2 linked regions of the Methyloterricola oryzae genome follow. The protein of the gene in region 1 binds, or shares a complex with, the protein of each later gene. Links are inferred from orthologs where the notes say so. Each region holds a gene or a part of one and is shown on either strand. Other genes may lie near its edges. The genes, in order: xseA and EK23_RS15795.

What was found.
Region 2: the proteins of xseA (region 1) and EK23_RS15795 are in contact, whole or in part, in a cryo-EM structure (PDB 8TXR), measured with the Escherichia coli proteins. The link is inferred for Methyloterricola oryzae from one-to-one orthologs.

What each region holds. Positions count from the first base shown.
Region 1 is NZ_JYNS01000003.1:166,284-169,544, forward strand. The notes cover bases 195-3,141. They hold xseA (exodeoxyribonuclease VII large subunit), read right to left. Parts: upstream 2,374-3,141; coding sequence 1,015-2,373; downstream 195-1,014. Other genes in these bases: EK23_RS06825 (GNAT family acetyltransferase), read right to left, coding at 195-472; EK23_RS06830 (ketosteroid isomerase-related protein), read right to left, coding at 478-888; EK23_RS06840 (RNA-binding S4 domain-containing protein), read right to left, coding at 2,389-2,769; EK23_RS06845 (rhodanese-like domain-containing protein), read right to left, coding at 2,817-3,141. In the rest of the region: more of EK23_RS06825, read right to left, coding at 1-194; more of EK23_RS06845, read right to left, coding at 3,142-3,185. UniProt on the Escherichia coli protein: Bidirectionally degrades single-stranded DNA into large acid-insoluble oligonucleotides, which are then degraded further into small acid-soluble oligonucleotides.
Region 2 is NZ_JYNS01000013.1:35,240-38,504, forward strand. The notes cover bases 59-3,009. They hold EK23_RS15795 (exodeoxyribonuclease VII small subunit), read left to right. Parts: upstream 59-1,394; coding sequence 1,395-1,625; downstream 1,626-3,009. Other genes in these bases: EK23_RS15785 (DUF3047 domain-containing protein), read left to right, coding at 59-201; EK23_RS15790 (methyltransferase domain-containing protein), read left to right, coding at 258-1,313; ispA ((2E,6E)-farnesyl diphosphate synthase), read left to right, coding at 1,615-2,517; dxs (1-deoxy-D-xylulose-5-phosphate synthase), read left to right, coding at 2,718-3,009. In the rest of the region: more of EK23_RS15785, read left to right, coding at 1-58; more of dxs, read left to right, coding at 3,010-3,265. UniProt on the Escherichia coli protein: Bidirectionally degrades single-stranded DNA into large acid-insoluble oligonucleotides, which are then degraded further into small acid-soluble oligonucleotides.

The sequences.
Region 1 (3,261 bases):
CGTCCAGCGGGACATAATCGGCGGGCCGCAGGGGATGGTCGTCGGGACGCTGCACGCAGCAGAAGCTGCAGTAATCGAAGCGCCCCAGCTTGCGCGCCTGCCCTTCGCGGCCGAGGAAGAATTCCTTGTAGATGCCCTTGCCGCGGTAGTCACGCAACAAAACCGACTCGCCGCAATAGAAGATGCGCGCGGGATCGTAACCCTGATCCATGAAAGGCTTCTGGAACTCCTCCGTCTCGTCCTGCATCGGCAATCCGGTGGAGGCGCCAATCACCTTGTCGCCATCCAGGGCCAGCACCACGATGCTGTCGGCCGAGCGCAAATAGGTCTGCAGGTATTTCTCCTCGTACTCCGCCGTACCGTCGTAGAGGTAAGGAAAATCGCGGAACACCGTGATGCGCAGCCGCGCCAGATCGGCGAGCCAGGGCCCCAGTTCCGGGCCGGGCAAGTGCTTGATGCTGATGCCGCTCATGGAGCTCAGCCCTGGCTGACCTGGGCGATCCAGTCTTCCAGGTTGTAGTAGTTGGTGATGCGGGCCACCTTGCCATCGCGCACGTCAAAGAAGGCGCCGGCCGGCAGCCGGTATTTCTGGCCCTTGGCGGCGGGCAGGCCCTCGTCGGTCACCAGGTATTCGCCGAGCACCACGAACTCGGCCGCCGCCCGCGTGCCATCCTCCGTCGCCATGATGACCATGTCCACCAACTGCTCCTTGTAGTTGCGGTTCATGCGGCCCATGAACGCACGGAACGCCTCTTTGCCGGTTTCGCGTGCGCCCTGGTTGATGTCGTGCACCACATCGTCGGTGAGCAAGCCGAGGAAGGTCTCCATGTCGCCCGCGTTGAAGGCGGCATAGTAGTTCTGAATGAGGCTGATCGTTTCTTTATTCATGGCTTCATCTACCGGTTGATTGACAACGGCTCGGCCATCGCGGGATGGCGGAAACAGAAAAGTCGGGTACTTTAATGGAAACGGCCAGCCCTGTCGATACGGCTTACGGGCTTGACGCTCCGGGGTTTACGAAGGCGGGCGCCGGGCGATGACCTTGCCCACCACGGTCCCGCGGGCGAGCTTGGCCTCGATCAATTCGCCCTCGGCGATCTCGGCGCTATCACGCAGGATGCTTCCGTCCGCCTGGCGCGTGACGATGGCGTAACCCCGCTGAAGCGTGGCCAGCGGGCTGACGGCGTGCAGGGTTTCGCACAGTTTGGCGCTTGCAAGGCGTGCGGCTTCGAGGCGGCGCTCCATGCCAGACGCGAGACTGCGCCGCAAGCCGCGGATGCGATCCTCCAGAACGGGCAGGCGCTGTCCGGGATGGCTGCGGTGAAGCCGCGCCACCAGGGCCTCCAACCGTAACGCGCGCAAGCGCTCCGCCGTCCGCTGCACCCGCCGCAAACGCAGTTCCAGTTCGTCCAGGCGCTGGGCGTTACGCTGGATCTGACGGACCGGATGGGCCTGCCGCAAGCGCTTGTGGATGAAGCCCAGGGTATCGCTCTGCCGCTGCAGACCCCGTCGCAACTGGCGCAGCAGCCGGTTTTCCAGGCTGGCCACCCGCTCCAGCCACTCGGTCCGCTCGGGGCTGACCGCCTCGGCGGCGGCGGAAGGCGTCGCCGCGCGAAGATCCGCCACCAGATCGGCGATGGTCACGTCCACTTCGTGGCCGACGCCGGACACCAGGGGCGTGCGGCAGGCAAAGATGGCCCGCGCCACGATTTCCTCGTTGAAGGGCCACAGGTCTTCAAGGCTACCGCCGCCCCGCGCGAGGATGAGGACATCGCACAATCCACTGCGGTCGGCCAGGGCAATGGCGCGTGCGATATCCTGGGCGGCCTCGTTTCCCTGCACCCGGGCCGGAAACAGGATCACCGGAAGAGCCGGGAAGCGCCGGCGCAGCACCGTCAGAATGTCGTGCACCGCCGCGCCGCTAGGGGAGGTGATGACGCCGATGCGGCGCGGCAGAGAAGGCAGCGGCCGCTTTTTGTCGTGGGCGAACAGGCCTTCGGCGTCCAGCCGCCGCTTCAAGGCCTCGAAGGCGCGGCGCAGCGCGCCGTCACCCAACTCTTCCAGCCGATCCACCACCAATTGGTAATCGCCGCGCGGCTCGTACAGGCTCACCTGGGCACGCACCAGCACGCTGGCTCCGTTGGCCAGGCGCGTCCCCAATCCGCGCGCACTGCCGCGGAACATGGCGCAGCGCACCTGGGCGTCGCGATCCTTCAGGGTGAAATAGAGATGGCCGGACGAAGGGGTGGCCAGGTTGGAGATTTCGCCCTCGACCCAAACCGTGCCGAAATGGCTGCTCAGCGCCAGTCTGGCGCTGCCGTTGAGTTCCGAAACGGTCCAGACTCGCCGTTCCTGCGCATCATCCTGCTGCATGCCGCGAACGCGCGCTCAGTCGTCCAGGGCCGCGCGCTTAAAGCGGTGAATGGCGCGGCGGCCCTTCTTGTCGGGCCGCTCATCCGGCGCGATATGGTGCTCCTTGTCCAAACGCCTGCGCTCCAGTTCCGCCTGGCGCTTTTGCAAGCTTTCGGGAGCTTCTTCGTATAGGAGACAGGCTTCCTTGGCAGGGCGACGTTGCGCGGACAAGGCCAGCACGGTGATATCCCAGCTTAACTGATCCTTGCTGATCTCCAGGCGCGCACCCACCGCAACATCCTTGCCCGGCTTGACGCGCTGACCATTCAGATGGACTTTGCCGCCGTTGATGGCATCCGTCGCCAGTTGCCGGGTCTTGAAGAAGCGGGCGGCCCAGAGCCACTTGTCCAGGCGCATGTGCGGGGCGGACTCATGCCCGCCCCCTGCCCGGCCGGGTCCTGCCATCAGGCGGGATGGGATACCGTCGCCCCGGACTCCTGCCAGGCCTTGAAGCCGCCTGCGAGGCTGACGAGGCCAGTGTAGCCAAGCTTCTGCAGGCTTTCCGCCGCCAGGGCCGAACGCCCGCCGGACAGGCAGTAGACCAGGATCTCGGCGGTCTGCTTGCCCTGGAAGGCGGGATGGTTGCCAATCTGGAATTCCACGACGCCGCGCGGAATGTTGATGGCGCCGGGCAGACAGCCGCCCGCGTACTCACCGGGCTCGCGCACGTCCAGCACGAGGGCCTTGCCCACCATGTCCTGGGCCTGAGCAACGCTCACCTCGCGGATATTCTGCTTCGCCGCCGCCACCAGATCCATTGCCGTCATCGCCATGTTGATTCTCCTGCTGTCGCTTAAATATTAGGGCCTGATTATATAGCGACGACTGGCTGCGAAAAAAGCCCCTGCG
Region 2 (3,265 bases), on another replicon or contig:
GTGGGGCACTGGGTGGAGGAGGAACGCAATATTGCCGACGATTTCCGCAGCGCCTTTGGTGACTTCGCGCCGCCGGTGAGCGGTATCGCCATCGCCGCGGATACCGACAACACCGGCGAGAGCGTGGTGACTCGCTTCGGCGATTTGTATTTCCTGGCGCCCAAAGGGCAGCGGCCTACCACGGCCGCCGCGGCGAACTGATCGTGCCCGGTCGGGGCGGCGTGTCCATAGCAATCAAGCGAGGTCGAGACTGAACCATGCAAGCGCAACCAGCCCATGAGGCCGTGCAGGAGTACTACGGAAAGATTCTGAGCACGCAGCAGGATCTCAAGACCAGCGCCTGCTGTACGGGCGAGAGCCTGCCCCAGGACCTGCGCAGTCTGCTTAAGGAACTGCATCCGGAGGTGACGGAGAAGTTCTACGGCTGTGGTTCGCCCATTCCTTCATGCCTGGACGGCATGACGGTGCTTGACCTGGGCTGCGGTTCCGGGCGCGACTGCTTTCTCTTGTCGCGGCTGGTGGGGGAGGGCGGCCAAGTGATCGGCGTGGACATGACCGACGAGCAATTGGCCGTGGCCCGGCGCCATGTGGGCTACCACACCGAGAAGTTCGGCTACGCAAGGCCCAATGTGCGTTTTCTCAAGGGCTATATCGAGGATCTCGGCGTCCTCGGCATCGCCGATGCCAGCGTGGACGTGGTGATATCCAACTGCGTGCTCAACCTGTCGCCGGACAAGGAACGGGTTTTTGCAGAAATATGGCGGGTGCTCAAGCCCGGTGGCGAGCTTTATTTTTCCGATGTGTTCGCCGACCGGCGGGTGCCACCCCATCTGGCCGGCGATCCTGTGCTGCTGGGCGAATGCCTGGGGGGTGCCTTGTACCTGGAGGATTTCAGGCGCCTGATGGCGCGAATCGGTTGCCCAGATTACCGCGTGGTCAGCAGCAGCCCGATCGCCCTCAACAACCCGGACATCGAGCGCAAGGCCGGGATGATCGGGTTCTTTTCCCTGACGGTGCGCGCCTTCAAGCTGGAACTGGAAGACCGCTGCGAGGACTACGGCCAGGTCGCCTATTACCTGGGCAGCATACCCGGCTCGCCCCATGCCTTCCAACTCGACGATCATCACCTGCTGCAGACCGGGCGTCCCATGCCGGTGTGCGGGAATACCGCCGACATGCTGGGCAAGACCCGTTACACCCCGCACTTCCGGATTGCTGGCGATACCGCCGTGCATTACGGCCTGTTCGCTTGCGGCACGGCGCCTTTGGCGCAGTTCGCCGGCAAGGATCCGGCGGCCGGAGCCTGTTGCTGAGTCCTGGGGCCGGCCGGCTTAGTCAAGCTGTCACAAATATGGGATAATGCCAGCCTTTTGTTGGCTTCACGAGCCCTGTCCATGGTCAAGAAGGCTTTCCAATTCGAGGACTCCCTCGCCGAACTCGAACAACTGGTGGAGCGCATGGAACAGGGAAACCTCCCCCTGGAAGAATCCCTGAAGCTCTTCGAGCGGGGCGTGCATCTGGCTCGGGGATGCCAGAAGGCACTCAAGGAAGCGGAGCAGAAGGTGCAGATCCTTCTGGAAGAGAACGGCGAGCCTATCCTGAAAGCGTTTAATGATGAACCGTGAACAATCCCTGAAAGATTTCATGCTGGCGTGTCAGGCCAGGGTCGAAGAGGCTCTGGATGCGCGTCTGCCGGCGGCTGGGAAGTTGCCTGAGCGTCTGCATCAGGCCATGCGTTACTCCACCCTGGGCGGCGGCAAGCGCCTCCGTCCCTTGCTGGTCTACGCGACAGGGCAGGCTCTGGGGGTAGGCCTGGACGTACTGGATGGCCCCGCCTGCGCTGTGGAGTTCATCCACGTCTATTCCCTGATCCATGACGACTTGCCGGCCATGGACAACGACGACCTGCGCCGCGGCAAGCCCACCTGCCACAAGGCCTTTGACGAGGCCACCGCCATCCTGGCGGGCGACGCCCTGCAGGCCCTGGCATTTCAGGTGTTGGCTCAAGATCCCAGCATCGCGGTGCCTGCGGAAAGCCGATTGGCCATGGTGGATGCCTTGACCGTCGCCAGCGGTTCCTGCGGCATGGTGGGCGGGCAGGCCATCGATCTGGATTCCGTGGGCAAAGCCCTGGATCTGCCGGGTCTCGAAGCCATGCACATCCGCAAGACCGGCGCGTTGATCCGAGCGAGCGTGCGCCTGGCGGCCCTGGCCAAGCCCGACCTGGAAGAGACCCTGGCGGACCGGCTGGATCACTATGCCAAATGCATGGGCCTGGCCTTCCAGATCCAGGACGATATCCTCGATGTGGAAAGCGACACCCAGACCTTGGGCAAGACCCAAGGCAAGGACCGCGACAACAACAAGCCCACCTATCCGGCGCTGCTGGGCCTCAACGGGGCCAGGGAGAAGGCGGCGGAACTGCACGAGGAGGCCCAGCAGAGCCTGTCCGCCCTGGGTGCGGAGGCTGACCACCTTCGGGCCCTGGCCTCGTTCATCGTGCAGCGTCAAAGCTGACACGGGCGGCACGCAAGCGCTTGAATGGCAAGCTTCTGCATGGTGCCCGACACGCAAGGCCGGCGCGGGCGGCGGCGGCATTCTCTCCTTGAAAGCTGCCCCCCGGAGTCTCATAATTGCCCAACACATCTTCTGACCGACAACATCGGTAAGCATACCGAGGCGGAAGTCGGGGCCCACGTTTCTGGAATGTCCACTCAATGACTGATTCGACGAATTCTTTGCTGCAAGGAATCAACAGCCCTTCCGATCTGCGTCTCCTCAGCGAAGAGCAGCTCCCGCAAGTCGCGGAGGAATTGCGGGCCTTTCTCCTGGAAAGCGTGAGCCAATCCGGTGGCCACCTGGCAGCCGGCCTGGGCACTGTCGAACTGACCATCGCCCTGCACTACGTGTTCAATACCCCGGATGACAAGCTGGTCTGGGACGTGGGACACCAAGCCTATCCCCACAAGATTCTGACCGGTCGCCGCGACCGCATGCCGACCATCCGGCAAAAGGACGGCGTCTCGGCCTTCCCGTCCCGGGAGGAGAGCATCTACGACACCTTCGGCGTCGGCCATTCCAGTACGTCTATCAGCGCTGCCCTGGGCATGGCCATCGCGTCGGCCCTGGACAACAGCGACCGCCACGCCGTGGCCATCATCGGCGATGGGGGCATGACCGGAGGCATGGCCTTCGAAGCGCTCAATCACGCCGGGGTGCTCGACGCCAACCTGCTGGTGGTGCTCAACGACAACGAGATGTCCAT